DNA from 2 places in the Priestia sp. GS2 genome. Region 2 is predicted to be linked to the other one. Evidence: a T-box and tRNA genes for the amino acid it is inferred to sense, from the RefSeq annotation. Region 2 holds a T-box; the other holds one or more tRNA genes.
What was found. The T-box of region 2 lies ahead of serS (serine--tRNA ligase). A T-box ahead of a tRNA ligase gene usually reads a tRNA of that ligase, here a tRNA-Ser.

Region 1: it has a tRNA-Ser gene. The T-box ahead of serS (serine--tRNA ligase) is inferred to sense a tRNA for this amino acid. The anticodon was not compared.

What each region holds. Positions count from the first base shown of each region.
Region 1 covers NZ_JAZGJX010000001.1:412,847-419,432, forward strand. Annotated here, with positions in the region: gene V2145_RS02115 (DUF456 domain-containing protein) at 118-600, shown strand; tRNA gene V2145_RS02120 (tRNA-Asn) at 666-740, shown strand; tRNA gene V2145_RS02125 (tRNA-Met) at 742-815, shown strand; tRNA gene V2145_RS02130 (tRNA-Asn) at 849-923, shown strand; tRNA gene V2145_RS02135 (tRNA-Ile) at 925-1,001, shown strand; tRNA gene V2145_RS02140 (tRNA-Ser) at 1,012-1,104, shown strand; gene sodA (superoxide dismutase SodA) at 1,331-1,939, shown strand; gene V2145_RS02150 (MFS transporter) at 2,057-3,337, shown strand; gene V2145_RS02155 (peptidoglycan D,D-transpeptidase FtsI family protein) at 3,494-5,674, shown strand; gene V2145_RS02160 (PstS family phosphate ABC transporter substrate-binding protein) at 5,945-6,586, shown strand, end outside.
Region 2 covers NZ_JAZGJX010000001.1:14,750-21,335, reverse strand. Annotated here, with positions in the region: gene serS (serine--tRNA ligase) at 1-1,036, opposite strand, end outside; T-box leader at 1,091-1,308, opposite strand; gene pdxT (pyridoxal 5'-phosphate synthase glutaminase subunit PdxT) at 1,369-1,956, opposite strand; gene pdxS (pyridoxal 5'-phosphate synthase lyase subunit PdxS) at 1,977-2,864, opposite strand; gene V2145_RS00070 (serine hydrolase) at 3,069-4,418, opposite strand; gene guaB (IMP dehydrogenase) at 4,557-6,023, opposite strand; gene V2145_RS00060 (YaaC family protein) at 6,138-6,586, shown strand, end outside.

The sequences.
Region 1 (6,586 bases), 400 kb from region 2:
GAGCGACTTATTAAAAGGTCGCTCTTTTTTATGGAATATTATTATCAAAAAAGTTGTTAAGGTGTATACTGTTTGATAATGGCAAATAGAGATTGAGATGAAAGGGAACGTGTTAAGTTGGACTTTTTATATTGGACACTCATTGTAGTTTGTTTTGTAGTATCATTTATTGGATTAATCTATCCTATTATCCCAAGCGTACTGTTTGTAGCATTGGGGTTTTTATTGTACGGTTTCTTCTATAGTTTTGAGCCATATACCTTCTTGTTTGTACTTATTCAAGGTCTGCTTGTAGCAGCGCTTTTTGCAGCTGATTATTTGGCAAATCTAATTGGGGTTAAAAAGTTTGGTGGAACAAAAGCAGGAATTTGGGGAAGCACCATTGGGTTATTGGTTGGCCCGTTTTTAATTCCTGGAATTGGGATACTACTTGGTCCATTTTTAGGAGCGGTGATTGGAGAGCTAGTCGTACATCGTACTAGTGTTCAAAATGCTGTGAAAATTGGTTTTGGTTCGTTAGTTGGTTTTTTCAGCGGGGCCATTTCAAAAGGAATTATTCAAGCGGCAATGATTATATATTTCCTTATTGTTGTTTTATAATAATTTGTTGACTTTTATTTAAAATCATGTTAAATTTTTAATGTCGCTAATAAATGTTATATCGTTCCACAGTAGCTCAGTGGTAGAGCAATCGGCTGTTAACCGATCGGTCGTAGGTTCGAGTCCTACCTGTGGAGCCATGGCGGTGTAGCTCAGCTGGCTAGAGCGTACGGTTCATACCCGTGAGGTCGGGGGTTCGATCCCCTCCGCCGCTATACCTTTCAGTGACAAAGTTTACATATTATTATTCCACAGTAGCTCAGTGGTAGAGCAATCGGCTGTTAACCGATCGGTCGTAGGTTCGAGTCCTACCTGTGGAGCCATGGACCCTTAGCTCAGCTGGTTAGAGCAGACGGCTCATAACCGTCCGGTCGCAGGTTCGAGTCCTGCAGGGTCCACCATGAAAAGGTTGGAGGAATACCCAAGTCCGGCTGAAGGGATCGGTCTTGAAAACCGACAGGGGTGTTAAAGCCCGCGGGGGTTCGAATCCCTCTTCCTCCGCCATACATATTGCTGATAAATCTTTCTTTACAATTGTAAAGAAAGATTTTTTATTTTGTTTTTAGCTAAAATTTTATGTTTAAATAGGATAGACAATGGGAATCGGGTAAATATAAATGATGATTAGATGCTTTTTCATTGAAAGCGTAGGTTAAATTTGCTAATCTAAAAACATGAGGTGAATTTTCTTTCACCAAATTAGGTACATATTTTAAAGGAGGAATTACCCATGGCTTACGAATTACCACAATTACCTTATGCATACGATGCACTTGAACCACACATCGACAAAGAAACGATGAACATTCACCATACGAAACATCATAACACTTACGTTACAAACTTAAACGCAGCAGTAGAAGGAAAAGCTGATTTAGCTTCTAAAAGCGTTGAAGAGTTAATCTCAAACATGGACGCTGTACCAGAAGACATCCGTACAGCAGTACGTAACAACGGTGGTGGACATGCTAACCATTCACTATTTTGGACAATTCTTTGCCCTAACGGTGGCGGTGAGCCAACAGGTGAGTTAGCAGACGCAATCAGCAGCAAATTTGGAAGCTTTGATGCATTTAAAGATGCATTCGCTAAAGCCGCAACTACACGCTTCGGTTCTGGCTGGGCTTGGTTAGTTGTAAACAATGGAGAATTAGAAGTAACAAGCACACCAAACCAAGATAGCCCACTAATGGAAGGCAAAACGCCAATCCTAGGACTAGACGTTTGGGAGCATGCTTACTACCTAAACTACCAAAACCGTCGTCCAGATTACATTTCAGCATTCTTTAATGTAATTAAATGGGATGAAGTTGCAAAGCGTTACGCAGCAGCAAAATAATAAAAAAAACCAGTAAAGCAATTATTGCCTTTACTGGTTTTTTTGTTTTCCAATTCTTTTACATATCTCTTTTTCTTTTTCACACACTAGGGGTAGAAGAGAAAAGGAGTTTTTTATATGCCTTTATTAAAGAAAGTTGTTGGAGATGTAGAAGTTAATAAAGATTTATTGTTATTACTTATTATTGGAGGGCTATATGCTTTAGCTATTTCAATTTCGAATTCGTTTGTAAATGTGTATTTATGGAAGCAAACAGGAGAATTTTCTGCTTTAGCGATCTATAACTTAGTCATTGTTATTTTTCAACCACTGACCTTTATTTTAGCTGGAAGGTGGGCTAAAAAAATCGATCGGGTGGTTGTGCTTCGATTAGGTGTGTCGTTTCTGTCTATTTTCTATATTGTTGTATTAATGGTAGGTGACCGAGCTGATGAGTTTTTAATTCTTCTCGGTGCGCTTTTAGGAATAGGATATGGATTCTATTGGTTAGCATTTAACGTATTAACATTTGAAATTACAGAACCTGATACACGGGATTTTTTTAACGGATTTCTCGGAGTATTGAACTCATTTGCCGGAATGATTGGCCCTCTAGGCGCAGGTTTTATTATCGCTAGCCTTTACGAATACATCGGTTATCGCGTAGTCTTTGGAGTGTCACTTTTAATGTTTGTTAGTGCGGTTGTCCTTAGCTTCTTTTTACAAAGACGTCCAGCTGAGGGCGTATATAAATTTAGAGAAGTATTGAGGGAAAGAAAATATAATCGAGACTGGCGCAGAATTTTATATGCACATGTATTTCAAGGAATTAGAGAAGGTACGTTTATTTTTGTAGTGTCAGTATTGGTCTTTATTACAACTGATAGTGAACTTGCACTTGGTACGTTTGGTCTGGTTAACTCAGCTGTAGCCTTTGTTGCATATTATGTTGCCTCTAGGTTTATTAAACAAAAAGATCGCTTAAAGTTCATTTTAGCAGGTGGAATTCTTCTATACGGTTCAGTTTTTTTACTGCTATTTAATTTATCGTACACAAACCTTATTTTATATGCAATTTGTATTGCAATTGGCTACCCTATTTTGCTGGTACCGTATATGTCCTTAACATATGATGTTATTGGTCGAGCCAAAGATATTGTTTCTAAACGTATTGAATATATTGTGGTTCGAGATGTCTTTTTAAATATTGGACGCATCATTTCAATTGGCTCTTTTCTCATCGCTGTCGTTTTTTTTAATGAACAGCAAAGTTTACCCATACTATTAGCCATTATTGGCGCAGGACACTCTTGTATTTACTTCTGTGTTCGCAACATTTCTCAACCTACAAATAAGCATACCCCTAAGCCGGTTACGCAGCCAGCTTTAAATGAAGGAGACGGTGAATCTCCAGCATAATGGGGATAGATAATTACTTTGTACTATAGAAATCAACACAAAATTCTTTTACAATAGACACAGCATAAATAGACACCTTTAGGGTGTCTATTTATTTGCCAAATTTAAAAAATTATGATGAGATTGTATATATGCTGATAAATTGTAGGTGAAGAAATGAAAAAGAAAAATAAACGTAAAAGTCATGTCTCGTTTCGAATGAACATTTTATTTCTAGGCATCTTTGCACTGTTTTCGGTACTGATATTACGTTTAGGTTTAGTACAAATTGTACATGGAGAAAGTTACCAACGTGAAGTTGAACGTACGGAGGACGTAACCGTTAACACTCCTGTTCCACGAGGTAGAATGTATGATCGTTATAATCGTGTAATCGTCGACAATACACCATTAAATGCGATTACATATACACGCTTCCAAGGAAATACTGCGGAGGAACGGTTAAAAATTGCTCGACAACTAGCAAAGCTAATCGATGTTTCGTACTCAACGAATGCAATTGATGTACCGGAAAAAAACGTAGATAAAGATTCCGAAGATATTGTGAAAATCACAGAGCGTGATCTAAAAGATTATTGGATTATGCTTAATCCAAAAGAAGCTGAAAAGAAAATCAGTGATAGTGATCGAAGCAAAGTAGAAGCGGGAGAAATGACGGATGAAGAGCTTTATAACAGGCAGTTAAGTCGTATTACAGAGGGAGATTTACAAACATTAGCGGGCGACTTAGAAGTTTTGGCAATTAAAAGACAAATGGAAGCAGGTTATGCTCAAACTCCTCAAATTATTAAGAAAAATGTAACTCCGGCTGAATTTGCTATTGTTAGTGAAAATCTATCGCAACTTCCAGGTGTTGATACAACTACTTACTGGGAACGTTATTATCCACAAGGTGGTACGCTTCGTACACTGCTGGGGAATGTATCATCGGCCAATGAAGGTCTTCCAAGAGACAAAGTAGACTACTACTTGTCCAGAGGATACAGCCGTAATGATCAAGTTGGTACGAGCTATCTTGAAAAAGAATACGAATCACAGCTTAAAGGTCAAAAAGAGCAGGTTCAATACGTAACGGATCGAAGCGGAAATCTTGTCGATACCTTACAGTTAACTGAAGGGCAGCGCGGAAGTGATTTAGTATTAACTATTGATATGGAGCTTCAACAAGCAGTAGAAGAAGCAATTACAAAGCAACTAATTGAGAAGAAACAAATGTCTGGTACAAGGTTTTTAGACCGAGCATTTGTTATTATGATGGATCCAAATACAGGTGAGATTTTGACAATGGCAGGGAAAAGATATACAACTGATTCTAAAACAGGTGCTGCTAAAATTGAAGATTTTGCCTTGGGGAATTTATCGACTTCATATACAATGGGTTCAGTAGTAAAGGGTGCTACCGTACTAGCAGGGTTTGATTCTGGTGCCATCACAACAGACACTGTTTTTGTCGATGAGCCAATTAAGTTTGCAGGAACAAAAGAAAAGAAGTCCTTTAAAAATATGGGGCCTATTAATTACTCTACCGCGTTAAAGCAATCGTCAAACGTATTTATGTTTAAAACGGTTATGGCAATGGCTGATGTTCAGTATAAGTATAATGGTTCTTTACCTATTAAAGCGGATACCTTTGCGCAGCTTCGCTCGTACTATAGTCAATTCGGTCTTGGCGTGTCTACTGGGATTGAGCTTGACAATGAAGCAACAGGTTTTCAAGGCGGAAGCAGCATCCCAGGTACAGCTCTTGACTTAGCTATTGGTCAATATGATACGTATACGCCTCTTCAAGTTGTACAGTATGCATCTACAATTGCGAACGGTGGCTATCGTATTAAGCCCCAGATTGTAAAAGAGATTCGAAAGCCAACAATTAAAGAAGAAGAAATTGGTGGTGTTGAATACTCGTTTGAAACACAAGTATTAAACCGAATTACTATGAAGCAGGAATATATTGAAGCTGTACAAAGCGGAATGAAACGTGTTACGCAAGAGCAAGGTGGAAGTGGATATGCAGCATTTGCAAGTGCTTCTTATAATCCAGCAGGTAAATCTGGTACGGCGCAGGCTTATGAGAAAAACCCAAATGGTGGCGACCCAATTGCAATTAATAATTCAACATTTATCGCTTACGCTCCGGCTGACAATCCAGAAGTAGCAATGGCGGTTGTTGTTCCGTCTGCATTCACACCAAGTAGCCCGAACAATATTACAAAAGAACTAGCTCGAGAATCAATGGATTTATATTTTGATTTAAAGCAAAAAGGTGAAAAAGAAGTAGATGAACAAGAACAACAGCAACAAGTAATTGATGCAGAAGCTACAAATACAGAAGAATAGAAAAGGAAAAGGCGCTGAGGAACTCAGCGTCTTTTTTGCATGCTCTTGTTTTCTTAAGGAAATAATATCTCTAAATTAAGGAGTAAAGATCAGTTAAATAGTAATATGAAATCCAAAAATAAGAAAAAGGACTGTTGTTTTTCCAATAGTTTAAGTAAAAGGACCTTGATTTACAAAAGCTTTACATTTGCTTAAAACGGAATTAATAGTTGGGCTTTAATGTATAGCTTGTAGGACAAAACAACGAAATGTCGTAGGAGGAATTTGAGAATGAAAAGCTTTAAATTTCTAGCAATGTCAGCAGTAATTGGATCAACAGTTGCACTAGCAGCATGTGGCGGTGGCCAAGGAAGTGGCGCTGGTGGGTCAGGTGAACAGTTAAAAGGAAACGTGGCAATTGATGGTTCATCTACTGTGTATCCAATCATGGAGGCAGTTGGCGAAGAATATATGGCAACTCAACCTGGAGTTCAAGTATCCGTTGGTTTGTCTGGTACGGGCGGTGGATTTGAAAAATTCACAAAAGGTGAAACGGATTTAAGTAATGCATCTCGTCCAATTAAAGATGAAGAAAAGAAAGCAGCTGAAGAGGGCGGAGTAGACTTTCAAGAGTTTGAACTAGCTTACGACGGACTATCAGTTGTTGTTAATAAAGAAAATGATTGGGTTGATCATTTAACAGTTGAAGAACTAGAAAAAATGTGGGTTAACGATGGAAAAGCAAAAAAATGGTCTGATATTCGTGAAGGTTGGCCAGATGAAGAAATTAAATTCTATTCTCCAGGACATGACTCTGGGACATTTGATTACTTTGATGAAGTAATTTTAGATGGAAAAGAGATTACAGAGTCTGCAACATTATCAGAGGATGACAACGTATTAGTAAACGGTGTAACGGGTGATAAAAACGCA
Region 2 (6,586 bases):
ACTCATAGCTTGGAATCCATACTTCAATATCGTATTTTTTAGCTGCTGTGAATCCTAAATCTCCGGTACACATGCTTAAAACACGGTATGGCAGTTCTAGTAACTGTAGTACTTTTTCAGCATGTCCTGTAAGGTTTTCAAGCTCAGCATAAGATTCTTCTGGTTTTACAAAACGAACTAGCTCTACTTTATTAAACTGATGCTGACGAATTAATCCACGTGTATCTCTACCAGCTGAACCAGCTTCTGATCTAAAGCATGCACTGTATGCGGTATAAGCCAATGGCAATTGATCTCCATTAATAATTTCATCACGGTGTAGATTAGTTACTGGAACTTCAGCTGTTGGGATTAGAAAATAATCTTCCTCTTTAATTTTGAACGCATCTTCTTCAAACTTAGGAAGTTGACCTGTTCCAGTCATACTTGTACGATTAACCATATATGGAGGAAGAATTTCTTCATATCCATGCTCATCCATGTGTAAGTCCATCATAAAGTTAATTAAAGCACGCTCCAAACGAGCCCCTAAGCCTTTATAAAACACAAAACGACTTCCTGTTACCTTTGCTGCACGTTCAAAGTCTAAAATATTTAAATCTGTTCCTAAGTCCCAGTGTGGTTTCGGTTCAAAATTAAATTGGCGAACTTCTCCCCACTTTCTAATTTCTACATTTTCATCTTCCGTTTCTCCAACAGGCACACTTTCATGTGGAATATTAGGGATTGAAAGCAATAGTTGCTCTAATTCTGCTTCTACAGTACGAAGACGTTCATCTAAATCTTTAATTTTTTCCCCAACTTGACGCATTTCTAGAATCATATTATCTGCGTTTTGCTTTTCACGCTTTAATTGAGCAATCTGCTGAGAAACTTCATTACGCTTACTTTTTAATTCTTCAGTTTGAACTAACAGTTGTCTGCGCTCTACATCTAACTCCTCAAAGCGCCCAAGATCTGATAAATCTTCTCCACGGAATTTTAACTTTTCTTTTACTTCTTCAAGGTTAGCTCGCAAAATCTTTACATCTAACATAAATGTACCTCCTTATTTGTATAAAATGGGCAAAATAAAAACTCCCATCCCTATAAAAGGGACGAGAGTTTAGCCCGCGTTGCCACCCTAGTTGAAAGTCCATAAAGGAACCTTCCTCTTCAGTCAGATAACGGAATGCACCGAAGCTATCTACTCACTACTTCAATAGCTTGCTCCAGGATGGATTCGTAAAGGTCAAACATCGATTCTCACCGGCCATCGACTCTCTAGAGTTTAACTTCTCTACTACTATTTCCTATCAACGCTTTATACTTTTATCATTGTAATTAATAATCATAATGTACTACAAGTCTATACAAGATGCAATTGGTTTATACAGGTTTTTTCAGGGACTCTCTCACCATGTTAATAAAATAACCCGTCATACGATGGTCATCAGTTAATTCCGGATGGAATGAGCAACCTAAGAATTGTCCTTGCTTAGCAGCTACAATACGATCATCATGAACAGATAAAATTTCTACATTGTCACCAACTTCTACGATATGAGGCGCACGAATAAATACTCCAATGAAATCATCTGCAACTTCTTTAATTGCTAGCTTTGCCTCAAAACTTTCACGTTGGCGACCAAAAGAATTTCGAGCCACTTTAATATTCATGACACCTAAATGAGGCTCATCATAGTCTACAATTTCACCCGCTAGTAAAATCAGCCCAGCACAAGTACCAAAGATTGGTTTGCCACTTTTAGCAAATTGGCGCAGTGGATCCATGAAATTATATTTATCAATTAAACGTCTCATTGCAGTACTTTCTCCACCTGGTAAAATGAGCCCGTCTACTTCTTCTAGCTGTTCAACTTTTTTAATAATAATCGCTTCAGCTCCTGTTGCTTCCACTGAATGCGCATGCTCTCTAAATGCACCTTGTAGTCCTAAAACTCCAACCTTTACCATGCTGTAAAACTCCCTTACTGTTACCAGCCACGCTCTTGCATGCGATTTTCTGGCAATAATGTTGAGATTTCAATACCTTTCATTGCATTACCTAATCCTTTAGAAAGATTTGCAATTAATGCATAATCTTGATAATGTGTTGTTGCTTCTACAATTGAACGAGCAAATTTTTCTGGATTATCAGACTTGAAGATACCAGATCCTACAAATACTCCATCTGCTCCTAATTGCATCATTAACGCTGCATCGGCTGGAGTCGCAACACCACCTGCAGCAAAGTTAACAACTGGAAGACGACCTTCACGCTTGATTTGTAGTAATAACTCATAAGGTGCACCTAGTAATTTTGCTTCCGTCATTAACTCAGCTTCGTCCATTCCTACTACTTTACGTACTTGTGCGTTCACTTGACGCATATGACGTACAGCTTCTACGATGTTCCCTGTTCCTGGCTCACCTTTTGTACGAAGCATAGCAGCGCCTTCTGCAATACGACGTGCAGCTTCACCTAAATCGCGGCAACCACAAACAAATGGTACCGTAAACGTATTTTTATTTAAATGAAATTCTTCATCTGCTGGTGTTAATACTTCACTTTCATCAATATAGTCTACGCCCATTGCTTCTAAAACACGCGCTTCTACAATGTGACCGATACGTGCTTTAGCCATTACCGGAATTGAAACAGCATTCATAACTTCTTCAACAATTGTCGGATCTGCCATACGAGATACGCCGCCTGCAGCACGAATGTCTGCTGGTACACGTTCTAATGCCATAACTGCAACTGCTCCTGCTGCCTCTGCAATTTTTGCTTGTTCAGCATTAACAACGTCCATAATTACGCCGCCTTTTTGCATTTCCGCCATTCCGCGTTTTACTCTGTCAGTACCTGTAATGTTACTCATGTTTGTCTTCCCCCAGTATAGTTGTATTACACATAATCAATAAAATTATGTATACAAAATTCAAAACTTATTGTCTATTTTACCTTATTTTCTGAAAAAATCCTATCAAAATTATGCAGTTTAAAAAACTTGTTTAAAAAAAGGGAGATACTAAATACCAGAAAAACCTTGGCTTAGTATCTCCCTTTATAAATGGTTTATGAATTAAAACCAGCTCTTAATATTATTGGCTGCATCAGACCATACACCTACAAAGAAATCTCCTACACTTCGCAGAGCCAAAATGAACCAATTAGCCTTTTCGATTGTAGTATCTGCAACGACGGGCACTTTATTTGTTCCGTCATTTACTGCATAACCTAAATCATCAAGGTTCTTATTCTTGGCACTAACGTAACCTACAACTTGACCCTCTTTAATTGGTGCAACGATTCGATCTTTCTCATCTACAACTTTAGGGTTAACATCAAATTGAAGAGAGATTTTACCTTCTTCACCTTTTTTTGTAAGAACATTTACTGATTCTTTTGTTACAACTTTTAGCTCTTTATTTTTCCCTTTTACTACTGGAAGCGACTCGTGATTCTTAACAACCTTGCCTTCTGGAGTTACTTGTTTTAGCTCATAATTATCAAATGCATAATCTAAAAGCTTTTTTGTTTCAGTGAAACGTGCTCCTTCAAAAGACTTACCGTTATTTTTAGCATTCATGACCACCGTAATGTAACGAACACCATTTCGTTCAGCTGTTCCTGTAAAGCAATAGCCTGCAAAATCCGTATGCCCTGTTTTAAGACCATCTAAACCTTCATATCCGTATGTAGGGAAAGATGGAAGCATTTTATTCCAGTTATCCATTGTCGTTTCACCTTGTTGACCTGGTCGGAATATTTTTTCAGGTGTCTTCGCCGTTTCTAATACTTCTGGATAATCATGAAGAATGTGAAAAGCTAGTGCTGATACTGCACGAGCTGATAGTAAATTCTCATCATCAGCTTTTGTACCTTTTGGATGTTGACCCTTTAATAATGAGTTAGAAAGACCTGTTGAGTTAACAAATTTAGCTTCACCTAAGTTTAACTCTTCTGCTTTTTTATTCATTAATTTAATAAATTCAGCTTCAGACCCTGCTAAAGCTTCAGCTAGAGCAATACTCGCTCCGTTGGCTGAATAAATAGCCATTGCTTCATACAATTCTTTAATTGTATACTTTTCTGTTGTTAATAATGGAACATTTGACAATGAGTAATCTTGTGAGATATCTGCAGCATATTTGCTAACCCCTACTTGATCATCCCAAGAAAGCTTTTCTTCGTGAATAGCTTCTAAAATCAAATACTCAGTCATCATTTTTGTCATACTAGCAATACCTAGTACAGCACCTGAATTCTTTTCATACAAAATTTGGCCTGTATCTGCTTCAATCAAAATAGCAGCATCTGCTTCAACATTTGGGAATTTTGAAGCTGCAGACGCATTTGGAGTGATTAAAGAACTAGCCATTAAGAAAACAGCAACTAATGCAAAGAGCTGTTTTATCAATTTTTTCTTCACTACCAATACCCTCCAGACATAAATCACATAGAGGTTATTTTATCATACAAAAATTAAAAAAAATAGATAAAGAAGTACCGTTAAAACAATCTTTAGTATAAAAAAGCATCTCTCTAAATTAGAGAGATGCTTTTCCACTTAGCTAAGTGAATAGTTTGGAGATTCTTTTGTAATTTGAACGTCATGTGGGTGACTTTCTCTTAAGCCAGCTCCTGTCATACGGATAAACTGTGCCTCTTCACGTAATGCTTGTAAATTAGCTGATCCGCAATATCCCATTCCAGCTCTTAATCCTCCAACTAGCTGATATAAAGTGTCAGCGACAGGCCCCTTATAAGGTAAGCGTCCTTCAATACCTTCTGGAACAAACTTTTTATTATCTTCTTGGAAATAACGATCTTTACTTCCCTTTTCCATAGCCCCAACTGAACCCATACCACGGTATACTTTAAAGCGTCTTCCTTGGAAGATTTCTGTTTCACCAGGACTTTCAGTAGTACCGGCTAATAAACTTCCTAACATAACAGTATGTCCACCAGCAGCTAGTGCTTTTGCGATATCTCCAGAGTACTTAATTCCTCCATCTGCAATTACTGGTACACCATGTTTTCTTGCTTCAGTCGCGCAATCATATATAGCCGTGATTTGTGGAACACCTACTCCAGCTACAACACGAGTTGTACAAATTGATCCAGGTCCTATTCCTACTTTTACTACGTCTACACCAGCTTCAATTAGTGCTCTTGTTCCTTCAGCAGTTGCGACGTTTCCTGCAATAATATTTAACTCTGGATACGTTTCACGAATTGAACGTACAGTATTTAAAACGCCTAGTGAGTGACCATGTGCCGTATCAATTACAATAACATCCACACCAGCTTTTACTAACTTCTCAATTCGGACCATCGAATCAGCTGTCACACCAACTGCTGCACCTACTAATAAACGTCCTTGTTTGTCCTTTGCAGCATTTGGAAATTCAATGACCTTTTCGATGTCTTTGATTGTAATTAACCCTTTTAATACACCGTTGTCATCTACAAGTGGTAATTTTTCAATTTTGTATTGCTGTAAAATCTTTTCGGCTTCCTCGAGTGTTGTTCCCACTGGAGCTGTAACTAACTCTTCTTTTGTCATTACATCAGAGATAAGCATTGAGTAATCTTGAATAAAACGCAAATCACGATTTGTCAGAATACCAACTAATTTTTGCTCATCTTCGTTATTCACAATTGGTACACCAGAGATACGATATTTTCCCATTAAATGTTCTGCAGCGAATACTTGGTTTTCTGGTGTCAGGAAGAATGGATCTGTAATAACTCCACTTTCAGAGCGCTTTACTTTATCAACTTGTTCCGCCTGTTGTTCGATGGACATATTTTTATGAATAATTCCTAAACCACCTTGACGAGCCATAGCAATTGCCATCTCTGCTTCAGTTACTGTATCCATACCTGCACTAATAAATGGTACATTTAGCTTTAGCGTTTTTGTTAATTCTACACTCATATCAACATCTTTTGGCAACACTTCAGATTTAGCTGGCACTAACAAAACATCATCAAATGTTAAACCTTCTTTTGAAAATTTACTTTCCCACATTATAGAATCCTCCTCAAAGCGACAGAATATTATTAGTAGATTAACAATTGGTTATGTAGCTGTCAATAACCATACTATATATCAGATAATTCTAATAATAAAAGAGGTGATTTTTTGAGCTTTACTTATGATGTTTGGAAACCCTATCATTTATTTTTCTCAGCCCCTTTTACACAAAAGTATTTATATAATCAGTACAAGTCTTCAAGCATCGCGGATGCTGAACAGCGTAGTTTTAAAAATTGTTATCCATTTATTTATTATCTGGAACATAGCAAAAATTATTATCAAACGGCATTAAAATCTCATACGTCCATGCAGCCAGTATTACTTTTTTATGGTTTATCTCAATTATTAAAAGCGTGTTTATTAATTAAAAATCCAGTTTATCCAGAAAATACAGCAGTTTTAGCACATGGAGTATCAACGCGAAAGAGAAAAAAACAAAGTTATGACTTTCTTGATGATGAGGTAAAAATTCAAAAAAATGGGTTGTTTTCTGAGGTTGGTAAGGAACTGTTTCACATGAAACAATTAGAGGGTCAAAAGTACACGATGACTGA